DNA from 2 places in the Pseudomonas sp. MC6 genome. Region 1 is predicted to be linked to the other one. Evidence: predicted binding sites of a transcription regulator. Region 1 holds the regulator's gene; the other holds the start of a gene.
The links. The regulator FliA, encoded in region 1, starts transcription of late flagellar genes. The targets are predictions, from matches to a motif close to CTAAAGTTTNNNNNNNNNNNGCCGNTAA.

Region 1 (7,839 bases):
ATGCAAGGTCAGCCGGTGATCCTTTTGGTCGCTGGCCCGATCCGCGCGATGCTCTCGCGCTTTGGCCGCCTCGCAGTCCCTGGATTGCATGTGCTGGCCTACCAGGAAATACCGGACAACAAGCAAGTGACCATCGTTGCGACAGTAGGGCCCAACGGCTGAGGTAGTGGTTTATGCAAGTTAAGCGTTTCTTTGCCGCCGATATGCGTCAGGCCATGAAGCTGGTTCGTGATGAGCTGGGCGCTGATGCCGCCATCATTGGCAACCGCCGCATTGCTGGCGGTGTCGAGCTGACGGCGGCACTGGATTACAAATTGTCGGCGCTGGCGCCACGGGTTCCGAACATGGAACTCGAAGACGAGCTGCGCAAGACTCAGTCGCGCATCGTCACCGCCCAGGCCGAACTGAGCCTGCGTGGCGAAGCCGACGGCAACAGCAATCGCCAGATCTTCGCAGGGCTGCCGTTGACCGCTGGCCTGCCGCTGACTGCCGCTGAACCGCTGAGCGAGCCGACTTACGCTGCTCCAGCGCGTCCGGCCCCGGCGCCTGCGCAGTCTTCCGGCGGCGTTGATCCGCGTGCCCTGGATTCGATGCGTTTCGAATTGAACAGCCTGCGCGAGCTGATGGAAGTTCAGCTTGGCACTCTGGCCTGGAATCAGCTGCAAGGCAGCCGTCCGGCGCAAGCCAATCTGTATCGTCGTCTGCAACGTATCGGTCTGTCCGGCCCGTTGTCGCGCGATCTGCTGGCGATGATCACTGATATCGAAGAGCCGCGTCAGGCCTGGCGCATGTTGCTCGCGCACCTGGCGCGGATGATTGCCGTACCGGAAGTCGAGCCGTTGGAAGAGGGCGGTGTGATTGCCATGGTCGGCCCTGCCGGCATGGGCAAGACCACCACGCTGGCCAAGCTCGCCGCGCGCTACGTGCTGAAATACGGCGCGCAGAATGTCGCGCTGGTGAGCATGGACAGTTTCCGCATCGGCGCGCAGGAACAACTGAAGACGCTGGGCCGCATTCTCAATGTGCCGGTGACCCACGTCGATCCGGGCCAATCGTTGGTGCAGGCGCTGGATCCACTGCTGCGCAAACGCGTGGTATTGATCGATACTGCCGGCCTGCAAGCCAGCGATCCGGCGCTGCGCATGCAGCTGGAAAGTCTGGCCGGGCGTGGCATTCGTTCAAAAAATTATCTGGTCTTGGCAACCACCAGCCAGAAACAGGTTCTAACCGCCGCTTATCACAGTTACAAGCGTTGCGGGCTAGCCGGCTGCATCCTGACTAAACTGGATGAAACGGCCAGCCTTGGCGAAGTGTTGAGCCTGGCGATCAGTCATGAATTGCCGGTCGCGTACCTGACCGATGGCCCACGGATTCCGGATGATTTGCATCTGCCGCGCCGTCATCAACTGGTCAGCCGCGCCGTCAGCGTGCAAATGCAGGAAGAACCCAGCGAAGAAGCCATGGCTGACATGTTCGCTGATATCTATCACAGCCCGACCAAGCAGGTAGGCTGAGGTATTCATGAACAGTTTTTGTACCTACATCGATGGTCTGCCATGCATTGTTCCGGTTGTGAACGCGCAGCCAGTAATGTGGCCTCCGTCTATGCAAGACAAGGTAAAGAAATAACATGGGCAGCATGCATCCCGTACAGGTGATCGCGGTGACCGGCGGCAAAGGTGGCGTCGGCAAGACTAACGTGTCAGTGAACTTGTCTCTGGCGCTGGCAGAGCTTGGCCGTCGGGTCATGCTGCTGGACGCCGATCTGGGACTGGCGAACGTCGACGTTTTGTTGGGTCTGACCCCTAAACGCACACTGGCCGACGTGATCGAAGGCCGTTGCGAATTGCGCGACGTGCTGTTGCAAGGCCCCGGTGGCATCCGCATCGTCCCGGCCGCGTCCGGCACGCAGAGCATGGTCCACCTGAGCCCGGCGCAACATGCCGGCCTGATTCAGGCGTTCAGCGACATCGGCGACAATCTCGACGTACTGGTGATCGACACCGCTGCGGGTATTGGTGACTCGGTAGTCAGTTTCGTACGCGCCGCGCAAGAAGTGTTGCTGGTGGTCTGCGACGAGCCAACCTCGATCACTGACGCCTACGCACTGATCAAACTGCTTAACCGCGATTACGGCATGAACCGCTTCCGCGTCCTCGCCAACATGGCGCAGAGCCCGCAGGAAGGGCGCAACCTGTTCGCCAAGTTGACCAAGGTCACGGATCGGTTCCTTGACGTGGCCCTACAATACGTCGGCGCCGTGCCTTACGACGAAAGCGTGCGTAAAGCGGTGCAGAAGCAGCGTGCCGTTTACGAAGCCTTCCCGCGCTCCAAGTGCGCGCTGGCATTCAAGGCCATTGCACAGAAGGTCGACACCTGGCCGCTGCCCGCCAACCCGCGTGGCCATCTCGAGTTTTTCGTCGAGCGCCTCGTGCAGCAAACGGCAGGGCCCGTGCTATGACAGCAAGCGGTATGAACTACTACAAGAAGTCGGCACGCGACGCTCAGTACGAGCTGATCGAGCGTTACGCGCCGCTGGTCAAACGCATTGCCTACCACTTGCTGGCACGGTTGCCGGCGAGTGTGCAGGTCGAAGACCTGATCCAGGCCGGGATGATCGGCCTGCTCGAAGTCTCGACCAAATATGACGCCAGCAAAGGCGCCAGTTTCGAAACGTACGCGGGCATTCGAATCCGCGGCGCGATGCTCGACGAAGTGCGCAAAGGGGACTGGGCACCACGCTCGGTTCACCGCAATACCCGTATGGTCAGCGACGCAATTCGCTCAATTGAAGCTAAAACCGGCCGTGACGCTAAAGATCACGAGGTTGCAGCCGAACTCCAATTGAGTCTCGACGATTACTACGGGATTTTGAATGACACCTTGGGCAGTCGCCTGTTCAGTTTCGACGATCTGTTGCAGGACGGCGAACACGAAGGGCTGCACGAGGATGGCGCGAGTGCTCATCTTGAGCCGTCACGCGATCTGGAAGATGAACGTTTCCAGGCAGCGTTGGCGGACGCGATTGCCAATTTGCCGGAGCGTGAGCGACTGGTGTTGGCGCTGTACTACGACGAAGAGCTGAACCTCAAGGAGATCGGTGAAGTCCTTGGCGTCAGTGAATCGCGGGTCAGCCAGTTACACAGCCAGTGCGCGGCCCGTTTGCGGGGGCGTTTGGGGGAGTGGCGAGCGCGCTGAAGGCAGTGTGGGGACACTGCGAACGAGGCTGGTGCGGTGATGAACGGCACCGGTCTTGCTCTGTTGTGCTCCAGACAGTCTTCAAGTGCTGCGCCGATTGATTGAAGTGGCGCGTCCAGGTGCTGGGCGCGTTTAAGACTGCTTGGAGGTCGAATTGAACAAAGACATGAAAATCCTCATCGTTGATGACTTCTCAACGATGCGGCGGATCATCAAGAACCTGCTGCGTGATCTTGGGTTCACCAACACCGTCGAGGCTGACGATGGCGTGACTGCCATTCCAGTGCTCAACAGCGGCAGCATCGACTTTCTGGTAACGGACTGGAACATGCCGGGCATGACCGGTATCGACCTGCTGCGTCACGTGCGCGCCGATGAAAAACTCAAGCACCTGCCAGTGCTGATGGTGACTGCAGAAGCCAAGCGCGAGCAGATCATCGAAGCCGCTCAAGCCGGTGTAAACGGCTACGTAGTCAAACCTTTCACGGCTCAGGCGTTGAAAGACAAAATCGAGAAGATTTTCGAACGCATCGGCTGATGAACGCGCGGGGGAGCTATGGAGCATAACGAATCTTCACAGGGCGATTTCGAGTCGACCCTGAAAAAACACGCGGTCGAACTGGTCGAAAGCCTTGAAAAAGGCAGGTTCGGCGACGCTGTGCAACTGATCCATGAGCTCAATCAGACCCGTGACCGTGGCCTGTACCAGGAAGTCGGCAAGCTCACACGTGAATTGCACAGTGCGATCGTCAACTTCCAGATCGACCCGAACATGCCGCAGGCCGAGGAAGTGTCGCAAATCACCGACGCCACCGAACGCCTGGGTTATGTGGTCAAGCTGACGGAAGCCGCGGCCAACCGCACCATGGATCTGGTGGAAAGCGCCACGCCGGTGGTCAATGGTCTGGCTGACGAAGCGCAGACCTTGAGCGCCGATTGGGGTCGCTTCATGCGTCGCGAGGTCGGGGCTGAAGAGTTCCGTGAACTGGCGCGCCGGGTCGACGGTTTTCTGTCACGCAGCAGCACGGACAACCGTGCGGTGTCGAGCAATCTCAACGACATCCTGCTGGCCCAGGATTACCAGGACCTGACCGGTCAGGTGATCAAGCGTGTGACCCAACTGGTCACCGAAGTCGAAAGCAATTTGCTCAAACTCGTGCTCATGGCCAGTCAGGTGGACCGCTTTGCGGGCATCGAACATGACCGCGCCGCGATGCTTGCAGAAAAAGATCCACAAAAACATCTCTCGCAGGGTGAAGGTCCGCAGATTCATGCCGATAAACGAGAAGACGTTGTGTCCGGTCAGGACGATGTGGACGATTTGTTATCCAGCCTCGGGTTCTAGAGTTTTGGAATTTTAGGTTTTTTGGGTTTTTAGACCTGTAGGAGCACCCCATTAATGAGCTTCGGCGCCGATGAAGAGATCCTTCAGGATTTCCTGGTTGAGGCCGGCGAGATTCTTGAGCAACTGTCCGAACAACTGGTCGAGCTGGAAAGCCGTCCGGATGACGCAGATCTGCTCAACGCAATTTTTCGCGGTTTCCACACTGTAAAAGGGGGCGCCGGCTTCCTTCAGCTCAATGAGCTGGTGGAGTGCTGTCACATCGCCGAAAACGTGTTCGACATCCTGCGTAAGGGTGAGCGTCGCGTTGATGCAGAACTGATGGACGTTGTCCTCGAAGCACTGGACGCGGTGAACAGCATGTTCACTGAAGTTCGTGAGCGTGCTCCGATCACCGCCGCCACGCCGGAGCTGCTGGCCGCCCTGGCGCGTCTGGCCGAACCGCAATCGGCGGACGCAGCCCCGGCTTCGCCAGTGGCCGAGATGATCGAAGAACTGGTCGTCGAAGGCGACTCGTCGGGCGACATCACCGATAACGAATTTGAACAGCTGCTGGATTCGCTGAACGCCGTCAAGGCTGAAGCCGAAGCCCCGGCCGCTGCTGCCCCTGCGCAAACGGCCGCTGAAGCCGCGAGCGATGAAATCACCGATGCCGAGTTCGAGTCGTTGCTCGATCAACTGCACGGCAAGGGCCAGTTTGCGGTGGACGCGGTTGCGCCAGCGGCGGCAGCCCCTGCGGCTCCGGCCAAGGGCGACAGCTCTGACATCACCGACGACGAATTCGAAGCCTTGCTCGATCAGTTGCATGGCAAGGGCAACTTTGCCGTGGATGCGCTGGAATCGGCGATTGCTTCGGCACCTGCGCCTGCTGCTCCAGCGGCCGCCGCGGCCGGCAGCGATCTGATCAGCGATCACGAGTTCGAATCGCTGCTCGACGAACTGCACGGCAAAGGCAAGTTCTCCGAAGTCGGCACCGCCGCTGCTGGCAGTGCTTCGACCGTCGCCACACCGGCTGCCAAGGCCCCGGCCGCTGTGGCAGCGCCCAAGCCTGCCGCCAAGCCTGAGCCAAAAGCCGAGGCGCCAAAACCGGCTGCCGCTGCTGCACCGGCTCCGGCCCGTGCGCCGGCGACACCGCCACCGGAAAAACCGGCGAGCGAAGCCGAAACCACCGTGCGTGTCGACACGGCACGTCTCGACGAAATCATGAACATGGTTGGCGAGTTGGTGCTGGTGCGTAACCGTCTGGTGCGCCTGGGTCTGAACAGCGGCGATGAAGCCATGCAAAAGGCCGTGTCGAACCTCGACGTGGTCACGGCTGACTTGCAGACCGCCGTGATGAAGACGCGGATGCAGCCGATCAAGAAGGTCTTCGGGCGCTTCCCGCGTCTGGTTCGTGACCTCGCGCGTCAGCTCAAGAAAGAGATCAACCTGGAACTGGTGGGTGAAGAAACCGACCTCGACAAAAACCTTGTCGAGGCCCTGGCCGACCCGCTGGTCCACTTGGTGCGCAACGCCGTCGACCACGGCATCGAGTCGCCGGAAGAACGCGAAGCGTCGGGCAAGGCTCGTGGCGGTCGCGTGGTGCTCGCGGCCGAACAGGAAGGCGACCATATCCTGCTGTCGATTTCCGATGACGGCAAAGGCATGGACCCGAACGTCCTGCGCGCCATCGCGGTAAAACGCGGTGTGATGGACAAGGACGCGGCCGATCGCCTCAGCGATACCGAGTGCTACAACCTGATTTTCGCCCCGGGTTTCTCGACCAAGACCGAGATCTCCGACGTCTCCGGCCGCGGTGTCGGCATGGACGTAGTGAAGACCAAGATTTCCCAGCTCAACGGTTCGATCAACATCTACTCGACCAAGGGCCAGGGCTCGAAGATCGTCATCAAGGTGCCGCTGACCCTCGCGATCATGCCAACCCTGATGGTCATGCTCGGCAATCAGGCGTTTGCGTTCCCGTTGGTCAACGTCAACGAGATCTTCCACCTCGACCTGTCGACCACCAACGTCGTCGACGGTCAGGAAGTGGTGATCGTGCGGGACAAGGCGTTGCCATTGTTCTACCTCAAGCGCTGGCTGGTCAGCTCCGCCGCTCACGAAGAGCAGCGTGAAGGCCACGTGGTGATCCTTTCGGTGGGCACTCAGCGGATCGGCTTCGTCGTCGATCAACTGGTCGGTCAGGAAGAAGTGGTCATCAAGCCATTGGGCAAAATGCTGCAGGGCACTCCGGGCATGTCCGGCGCCACCATTACCGGTGACGGCCGCATCGCGCTGATTCTCGATGTTCCAAGCATGCTCAAGCGTTACGCCGCACGGCGTATTTGAATCCGGGGCGGCGGGGCGACAACGTCCCGCTGCACCTAATGGAGTGTTTATGGCAGTCAAAGTCCTGGTGGTGGACGATTCGGGTTTTTTCCGCCGCCGCGTCTCGGAAATTCTTTCAGCGGATCCGAGCATTCAGGTGGTCGGCACCGCCACCAACGGTAAAGAGGCGATCGATCAGGCCCTGGCACTCAAGCCGGACGTGATCACCATGGACTACGAGATGCCAATGATGGACGGCATCACGGCAGTGCGGCACATCATGCAGCGCTGCCCGACCCCGGTGTTGATGTTCTCCTCGCTGACGCACGAAGGCGCCCGGGTCACTCTGGATGCGCTGGACGCTGGCGCGGTGGATTTCCTGCCGAAGAATTTCGAAGACATCTCGCGTAACCCGGAGAAGGTCAAGCAACTGTTGTGCGAGAAGGTCCATAGCATCTCGCGCAGTAACCGTCGTTTCAGTGCTTATAGCGCACCGGCTCCAGCCGCAGCGCCAACGCCTGCACCGGCGCCATCCAGCTTCAGCAGCCACAGCACCAGCGCACCGGCACGTCCGGCACACGCGCCTGTGCATGCACCTGCTCCTGCTCCAAGCCGTGCTCCGGCCGCCAGCGCTTCGTCGCCAGCGCCGAAACGCAAAGCCTACAAACTGGTTGCCATCGGTACCTCGACTGGCGGCCCGGTGGCCCTGCAACGTGTGCTGACTCAGTTGCCGGCGAATTTTCCGGCGCCGATCGTGCTGATCCAGCACATGCCGGCAGCGTTCACCAAGGCGTTTGCCGAGCGTCTCGACAAGCTCTGCCGCATCAGCGTCAAGGAAGCCGAGGATGGCGACATCCTGCGTCCGGGCCTGGCGTTGCTGGCGCCGGGTGGCAAGCAAATGATGATCGACGGCCGTGGCGCGGTGAAAATCCTCCCGGGCGACGAGCGTCTGAACTACAAGCCTTGCGTTGACATCACTTTCGGTTCTGCAG
Region 2 (7,839 bases), 3.2 Mb from region 1:
TTCGGTAAAGACAAGAACTTCCTGAAGGTAATCGATACCAATGATCGCGAGAACAAACGACACACCTCGACGCAAGAACCTGGCACACCAGGTACATTCGGGTTCTCCAGTTGTATAGTGCCGAGCGAAACTGGCACTGTCGAATGCAAAGACTCGTGCAAAGTACACAACGCACCTGACCCGCCTGCGGACAGCAACGTAAAACCGAGCCTGATTGTTCAGCACAACATTCAGTTGCCCGCATCGATCAGTAATTTGCATCTCATAGATGCCAGAGATGTCGATGCATCGAGAGAGTTAGCCACAATGGTGGAAAATATCCGCAACCTGGACAGGAAAACGGCCCGTGTGGTCGTCTTTCTTTCCAATCATGTGTCGGATGTTTTACTGACGCAAAATGCACTACTGCAAATAAGGCACATAAAGAAAGGCTCTGGCAACACACTGTGCATTGTTTATAACCTGTGCTCACAAGCGGTGACACTACTGGGGCGGGCCTGAAGGCGGAGTCATTGCCCCACGCGCGAAACCCTGAACATGACTCGAACAGAAACAACCAAAGAATTTACGTAAAAAGGGCGGCGTTGTCTCAATGACAAGGCCGCCCTTTTCATTGCGCGTCAGTCTGTAACACTCAGAACAGCTTGCGGCCCTTGTTGGCAGCAATGCGCATGCGCAGCGCGTTGAGCTTGATGAAGCCCGCCGCGTCGGCCTGGTTGTAAGCACCGCCATCTTCTTCGAAGGTCGCGATGTTGGCGTCGAACAGCGAATCGTCGGACTTGCGGCCAGTGACGATCACGTTGCCTTTGTACAGCTTCAGGCGGACGACACCGTTCACGTTAACCTGGGAAGCATCGATCATCTGTTGCAGCATCAGACGTTCAGGGCTCCACCAGTAACCGGTGTAGATCAGGCTGGCATATTTCGGCATCAGCTCGTCTTTGAGGTGAGCGACTTCGCGGTCCAGGGTGATCGATTCGATGGCGCGGTGAGCGCGCAGCATGATGGTGCCGCCCGGGGTTTCATAGCAGCCACGGGACTTCATGCCGACGTAACGGTTTTCGACGATGTCGAGACGGCCGATACCATGAGCGCCACCGATCTTGTTCAGCGTTGCCAGCACGGTGGCCGGGGTCATTTCGACGCCGTCCAGTGCAACGATGTCGCCGTTACGGTAGGTCAGTTCCAGGTACTGTGGTTTATCAGGAGCGTTCTCCGGGGAGACGGTCCATTTCCACATGTCTTCTTCGTGCTCGGTCCAGGTGTCTTCCAGCACGCCGCCTTCATAAGAGATGTGCAGCAGGTTGGCGTCCATCGAGTACGGCGACTTCTTCTTGCCGTGACGCTCGATCGGGATCGCGTGCTTTTCGGCGTAGTCCATCAGCTTCTCGCGGGACAGCAGGTCCCACTCGCGCCAAGGAGCAATCACTTTAACGCCAGGCTTGAGTGCGTAGGCACCCAGTTCGAAACGCACCTGGTCGTTGCCCTTGCCGGTGGCGCCATGGGAAATGGCGTCAGCGCCGGTTTCGTTGGCGATTTCGATCAGACGTTTGGCGATCAGCGGACGTGCGATGGAAGTACCCAGCAGGTACTCGCCTTCGTAAACGGTGTTGGCGCGGAACATCGGGTACACGAAATCACGCACGAACTCTTCGCGCAGATCATCGATGTAGATTTCTTTGACGCCCATGGCCTGAGCCTTGGCGCGCGCCGGCTCGACCTCTTCGCCCTGACCCAGGTCAGCGGTGAAAGTCACCACTTCACAATTATAAGTATCCTGCAGCCACTTGAGGATCACCGAAGTGTCCAGGCCGCCGGAATACGCCAGAACGACCTTGTTTACGTCCGCCATGCCATCACTCCACGGGGTTCTACGGAAAGCCGAGGAGTCTACCGCCCAAACGCGATAATTTACAGAGGCGCGACAGCTTAAGACGACAAAGCGACAGAATCTGTCGAGAGCGCGACGATGACCGGCAGGTCAGGAAGTCGCTGCAGTACTGGCTGGCGTGCTCGCTTGCGGTGCTGGAGCGGTCACTGGAGCCACGCGCGCCAGTTTGACATTGACCCTACGGTTCTTCGCACGATTGGCCGCATTGGTGTTCGGCACGATCGGATATTGCTCGCCATGGAAGCGCACGGTGATCTGCGATTCCTGAATGCCGTTGGCCTTGAAGAAGTCGACCACTGCCAGCGCTCGGCGGCGCGACAGTTCACGGTTGGTCAGACGATTACCGCTGTTGTCGGAATGGCCATCGAGTTCGATGTGATTGACCGTCGGATCGGCCTTCATGAATTCGAGCATCACTTGCAGCTTGGCCTTGGCGGCGGCATCGAGGTCAACGCCCTCGCCGGGGAAGCCGATCTGCGACTGCTTGATCTGGTCGAAATTCTGCGGAAGCAATTTCGCTACACAAGTCTGATAGTCGTTAAACGCCTTGCTGAATTTCACCGGCAATAAACGCACTTCCGAGACACGGCCATCGCCAGACGCGCGACGTACAACCGGGCTGCGACCGTCCAGCAAACCACTGATCAGACCGCCGGCCTGCGACTGTGAGCTGCTGAACAGCACGTTGCCACTGCCGAGCCTCACGGAGCCCAGATTGATGTCACCACGCCCCGGCTGCCAAGGTGCAGCCGCCGCGAGCAACGTCGCCGAACCACCGCCAAGCATGGCGTTGTAGGCGTTCAGGCGGAAGATCGCCTGCTCGCCCGCCTTGCGCACGAACTCACCCGAGCCGAAATCGGTGATCGGTTGGGTCAGACGACATTCGAACTTGTCGCCGGCGACCGTCCACTCAATGTTCTCCAGACGGGTCTGGTACGTGAGCGCCATCGCGGGGAGGCTGGCAAACACACTGAGCAAGGCTAAATAACGCTGGCGCACGGGAGGCTCCATTGGCTTCTGAAACACAAAGACCGATTCACACTATGTTTACGGCATACCTACGGGATATCGGAAGGTTCCCGCAAAACTTGATAGCGAGTGCCTGCAAGAGTCTTTTCCGGTAGCATTCGCCTCAGTTTGACCCGCCTGGAATCCCCTCATGTCCGACCGCCTGACCCTGCTGCGTCCCGACGACTGGCACATTCATCTTCGCGATGGTGCCGTGTTGACCAATACCGTTGCCGATGTTGCGCGCACTTTTGGCCGCGCGATCATCATGCCCAACCTGGTACCTCCGGTGCGCAACGCCGCTGAAGCCGACGGCTATCGCCAGCGGATTCTCGCTGCCCGCCCGGCCGGCAGTCGCTTTGAGCCGCTGATGGTGCTGTACCTCACCGACCGCACCCAGCCTGAAGAAATTCGTGAAGCCAAGGCCAGTGGTTTTGTCTACGCCGCCAAGCTGTACCCGGCCGGCGCGACCACCAACTCCGACTCCGGCGTGACCAGCATCGACAAGATTCTGCCGGCGATCGAAGCCATGGCCGAAGTCGGCATGCCGCTGTTGATCCACGGTGAAGTCACCCGTGGCGACGTCGATGTGTTCGACCGCGAAAAGATTTTCATCGATGAGCACATGCGCCGCGTCGTCGAGCGCTTCCCGACGCTGAAAGTGGTGTTCGAACACATCACCACCGGCGACGCCGTGCAGTTCGTCAACGAGGCTTCGGCCAACGTCGGCGCGACCATCACTGCGCATCACCTGCTGTACAACCGCAACCACATGTTGGTTGGCGGGATTCGGCCGCATTTCTACTGCCTGCCGATTCTCAAGCGCAATACACATCAGGAAGCCCTGCTCGACGCCGCCACCAGTGGCAGCGCCAAGTTCTTCCTCGGCACCGATTCGGCGCCACATGCGCAGCACGCCAAAGAAGCCGCTTGCGGTTGCGCCGGCTGCTACACCGCGTACGCCGCCATCGAGATGTATGCCGAAGCCTTCGAACAGCGGAACGCGCTGGACAAGCTCGAAGCCTTCGCCAGCCTCAACGGCCCGCGTTTCTACGGCCTGCCGGCGAACACCGACCGCATCACCCTGGTTCGTGAAGAATGGACCGCCCCGACCAGCCTGCCTTTCGGCGAGCTGACCGTTATCCCGCTGCGCGCCGGTGAAAAACTGCGCTGGCGCCTGCTGGAGGAACACGCGTGAGTGAAGACCATTTCGACGACGAACTGGACGGTCAAAGTGGTGGTGGCGGTTCCCGTCACCCGATGGCAGCACGCTTTCGCGGCTACCTGCCGGTTGTCGTCGACGTAGAAACCGGCGGCTTCAACTCGGCCACCGATGCGTTGCTGGAGATTGCCGCGACCACCATCGCCATGGATGAAAAGGGTTTCGTTTACCCGGATCACACCTACTTCTTCCGCGTTGAGCCATTCGAAGGCGCCAACATCGAAGCAGCGGCGCTGGAGTTCACCGGGATCAAGCTCGATCACCCGCTGCGCATGGCCGTCAGCGAAGAAACCGCACTGACCGACATCTTCCGTGGCATCCGCAAGGCGCTGAAGGCCAACGGCTGCAAGCGCGCGATTCTGGTCGGCCACAACAGCAGCTTCGACCTCGGCTTCCTGAACGCGGCGGTCGCACGTCTGGACATGAAGCGCAACCCGTTCCACCCGTTCTCCAGCTTTGACACCGCGACGCTGGCCGGTCTTGCCTACGGTCAAACCGTACTGGCAAAAGCCTGCCAAGCCGCCGACATCGATTTCGACGGCCGTGAAGCGCACTCGGCGCGTTACGACACCGAAAAAACCGCTGAGCTGTTCTGCGGCATCGTCAATCGCTGGAAACAGATGGGTGGCTGGGAAGATTTCGACGACTGATTGATGGTCGTCGGATAAATCCCGCGCATAAAAAAACCGGCTCAATGAGCCGGTTTTTTTGTACCTCGACGTTGCGCCTTACAGGGCAGCAGCGTTCTCGGTCAGGTAAGCCGCAACGCCTTCTGGCGAAGCGTTCATGCCTTTGTCGCCTTTTTTCCAGTTGGCAGGGCAGACTTCGCCGTGCTCTTCGTGGAATTGCAGAGCGTCGACCAGACGGATCAGCTCTTCCATGTTACGGCCCAGTGGCAGGTCGTTGATGATCTGCGAGCGAACAACGCCTTTGTCGTCGATCAGGAACGCGCCACGGAAAGCCACGCCGCCTTCGGATTCAACGTCGTAGGCTTTGGCGATGTCGTGCTTCATGTCAGCAGCCATGGTGTATTTCACCTGGCCGATGCCGCCATTGTTCACTGGGGTGTTGCGCCATGCGTTGTGAGTGAAGTGCGAGTCGATCGACACAGCGATCACTTCAACGTTGCGTGCCTTGAAGTCGGCCATGCGGTTGTCCAGAGCGATCAGCTCGGACGGGCAGACGAAGGTGAAGTCCAGTGGGTAGAAGAACACCAGGCCGTATTTGCCTTTGATGGCCGAGGACAGGGTGAAGCTGTCAACGATCTCGCCATTGCCGAGTACGGCCGGGACGGTGAAGTCAGGGGCTTGTTTGCCTACGAGTACGCTCATTGATATCTCCTGGTGTAAAAACTTGAAGTTCAGGGTCCGCGCCAGCCTGCCACCCTCAGGCGACAGCCCTGTGACACGAACCCCCTTCGCAAGGGCCGACCATCATACACTGCGAATTTGGCCTGTCCTTAACGGTTTTTCAAAGCAGACGCATAACGGTGCTGCATTTACGGGGCCAGGCAAATCGCCAGCAAATACCGTTCGTCAGTGATGGCTGTGAATCAGCAGAAGCGTTCCGAAAGCACTTTGACAATCATTCTCGTTAACATTAAGATCCATCGCAATTGAGTCACAACCAGCGACGGTTCTCACTTATGTATGTTTGTCTCTGCACTGGCGTCACCGACGGACAGATCCGCGAAGCGATCTATGAAGGTTGCTGCAGCTATAAAGAAGTCCGCCAGGCCACCGGCGTCGCCAGCCAATGCGGCAAATGTGCCTGCCTTGCCAAGGAAGTGGTCCGCGAAACCCTGACCAAGCTGCAAACGTCCCAGGCTGCGATCCCCTATCCGGTAGAATTTACTGCCGCGTAATACCCCCTATTTCAAAGAACCGGACTTATGTCCGGTTTTTTTATGCCTGAAAATCAATTGCTTAGCGTCCAGACGCGGAACACAAACATTCTTATTCCGATTAATTTTCATATATTATTCAATAACTTAGGTTTGACACTTATAAGTACGAAGCTCAAACTCTGCCGTATATACAGCGAATACAGGGCAGGACTCCGATCATGAAAGGCGACATTACAGTCATCCAGCATCTCAACAAGATCCTTGCCAATGAGCTGGTCGCGATCAATCAGTACTTCCTGCATGCGCGCATGTATGAAGATTGGGGTCTGAACAAGCTCGGCAAGCACGAATACAAAGAATCCATCGACGAGATGAAACACGCGGACAAGCTGATCAAGCGCATCCTGTTCCTCGAAGGCCTGCCGAACGTGCAGGATCTGGGCAAGCTGCACATCGGCGAGCACACCAAGGAAATGCTTGAGTGCGACCTGCGTATCGAGAAGACCGGCCACGCTGACCTGAAGACCGCGATCGCGCATTGCGAAACCGTCGGTGACTTCGGTAGCCGTGAACTGCTTGAAGACATTCTCGAATCCGAAGAAGAACATATCGACTGGCTGGAAACCCAACTGGGCCTGATCGATAAAGTAGGTCTTGAGAACTATCTGCAATCGCAGATGGGCGAAGAGTAAGCGCTGCCGCCGGCTGCGATCGCTTCAGATTGCACCGGCAACTTGCAGTAACTTTTCGAACGCACTAAAAAGCCCCGCCCTCTTTCGAGTGGCGGGGCTTTTTATTGGCTGAAGATCAGAAGATCGCAGCCTCGTTTCACTCGACAGCTCCTACACAAGCAGGAAGTGTCGGGTGAGACCCAGCCTTATCAGGCTTCGGACTTGTTCGCCGCTGCCGCTTCAACAGCCGACTTGATGGTGGTTTGCAACGAACCATCTGCAGCCATCTCGGTCATGATGTCGCTACCGCCGACCAGCTCACCGCCAACCCACAGTTGCGGGAAAGTCGGCCAGTTGGCGTACTTAGGCAGGTTGGCGCGGATTTCCGGGTTCTGCAGGATGTCCACGTACGCAAACTTTTCGCCACACGCCATCACAGCCTGTGCAGCTTTCGCGGAAAAGCCACACTGTGGGGCATTCGGCGAGCCTTTCATGTAAAGCAGAATGGTGTTGTTGGCAATCTGCTCTTTAATCGTTTCGATGATATCCATGGAGCACCTCGGCTGAACTTTCCGACTCATGGGTCGGCACGGTGACGCATTGTAACGGAATCCCGAGCGCCATGCTCGGTCTCCCCGACAGTCACGTTCAGGCCGCTGCCACCGTGACTGGCACGCCATTAAGCGCCGCGTTACCCGACAACTCATCAAGCTGGCATTCATCGGTCAGGTCATTGGCACTCGATCCGGGCTGGCCACTGGCAATCGCCATTTTCACACCTGGGCGCGCATGGCCCCAGCCGTGCGGCAAACTGACCACGCCTTTCATCATGTCCAGACTGCCGAGCACTTCCACCTCGATCTGGCCGACCCGCGAACTGACACGCACAAGCTGACCATCGTTGAGCCCACGACTGGCGAGATCATCCGGGTGCATCAGCAACTGATGACGCGGCTTGCCCTTCACCAGACGGTGATAGTTGTGCATCCACGAATTGTTGCTGCGTACGTGGCGACGGCCAATCATCAACAGTTCATCGACGGCCGGCGCCTGCAAGGCAGCGAAACGTGCAAGGTCAGCGAGAATCTCTGGCGGAGCGGCCTGCACGCGCTGATTCGGCGTTTTCAAGCGCGACGCCAGATTCGCTTTCAGCGCACCCAGATCAATCCCGTGCGGATGATCGAACAACGTCGCCAGTGAC

Region 2: ACOYXE_RS28890 (flagellar protein MotY) is a predicted target of FliA. The motif match lies at 2,957-2,984, and genes of this name have one in related genera.

Annotation. Positions count from the first base shown of each region.
Region 1 covers NZ_CP186504.1:3,247,050-3,254,888, reverse strand. Annotated here, with positions in the region: gene flhA (flagellar biosynthesis protein FlhA) at 1-162, shown strand, start outside; gene flhF (flagellar biosynthesis protein FlhF) at 174-1,514, shown strand; gene fleN (flagellar synthesis regulator FleN) at 1,631-2,461, shown strand; gene fliA (RNA polymerase sigma factor FliA) at 2,458-3,198, shown strand; gene ACOYXE_RS14510 (chemotaxis response regulator CheY) at 3,365-3,736, shown strand; gene ACOYXE_RS14505 (protein phosphatase CheZ) at 3,755-4,543, shown strand; gene ACOYXE_RS14500 (chemotaxis protein CheA) at 4,598-6,868, shown strand; gene ACOYXE_RS14495 (protein-glutamate methylesterase/protein-glutamine glutaminase) at 6,918-7,839, shown strand, end outside.
Region 2 covers NZ_CP186504.1:6,421,792-6,429,630, reverse strand. Annotated here, with positions in the region: gene ACOYXE_RS28900 (hypothetical protein) at 1-501, shown strand, start outside; gene ACOYXE_RS28895 (argininosuccinate synthase) at 635-1,852, opposite strand; gene ACOYXE_RS28890 (flagellar protein MotY) at 1,982-2,890, opposite strand; gene pyrC (dihydroorotase) at 3,051-4,097, shown strand; gene rnt (ribonuclease T) at 4,094-4,771, shown strand; gene ACOYXE_RS28875 (peroxiredoxin) at 4,850-5,452, opposite strand; gene ACOYXE_RS28870 (bacterioferritin-associated ferredoxin) at 5,767-5,985, shown strand; gene bfr (bacterioferritin) at 6,186-6,659, shown strand; gene grxD (Grx4 family monothiol glutaredoxin) at 6,848-7,189, opposite strand; gene ACOYXE_RS28855 (molybdopterin oxidoreductase family protein) at 7,287-7,839, opposite strand, start outside.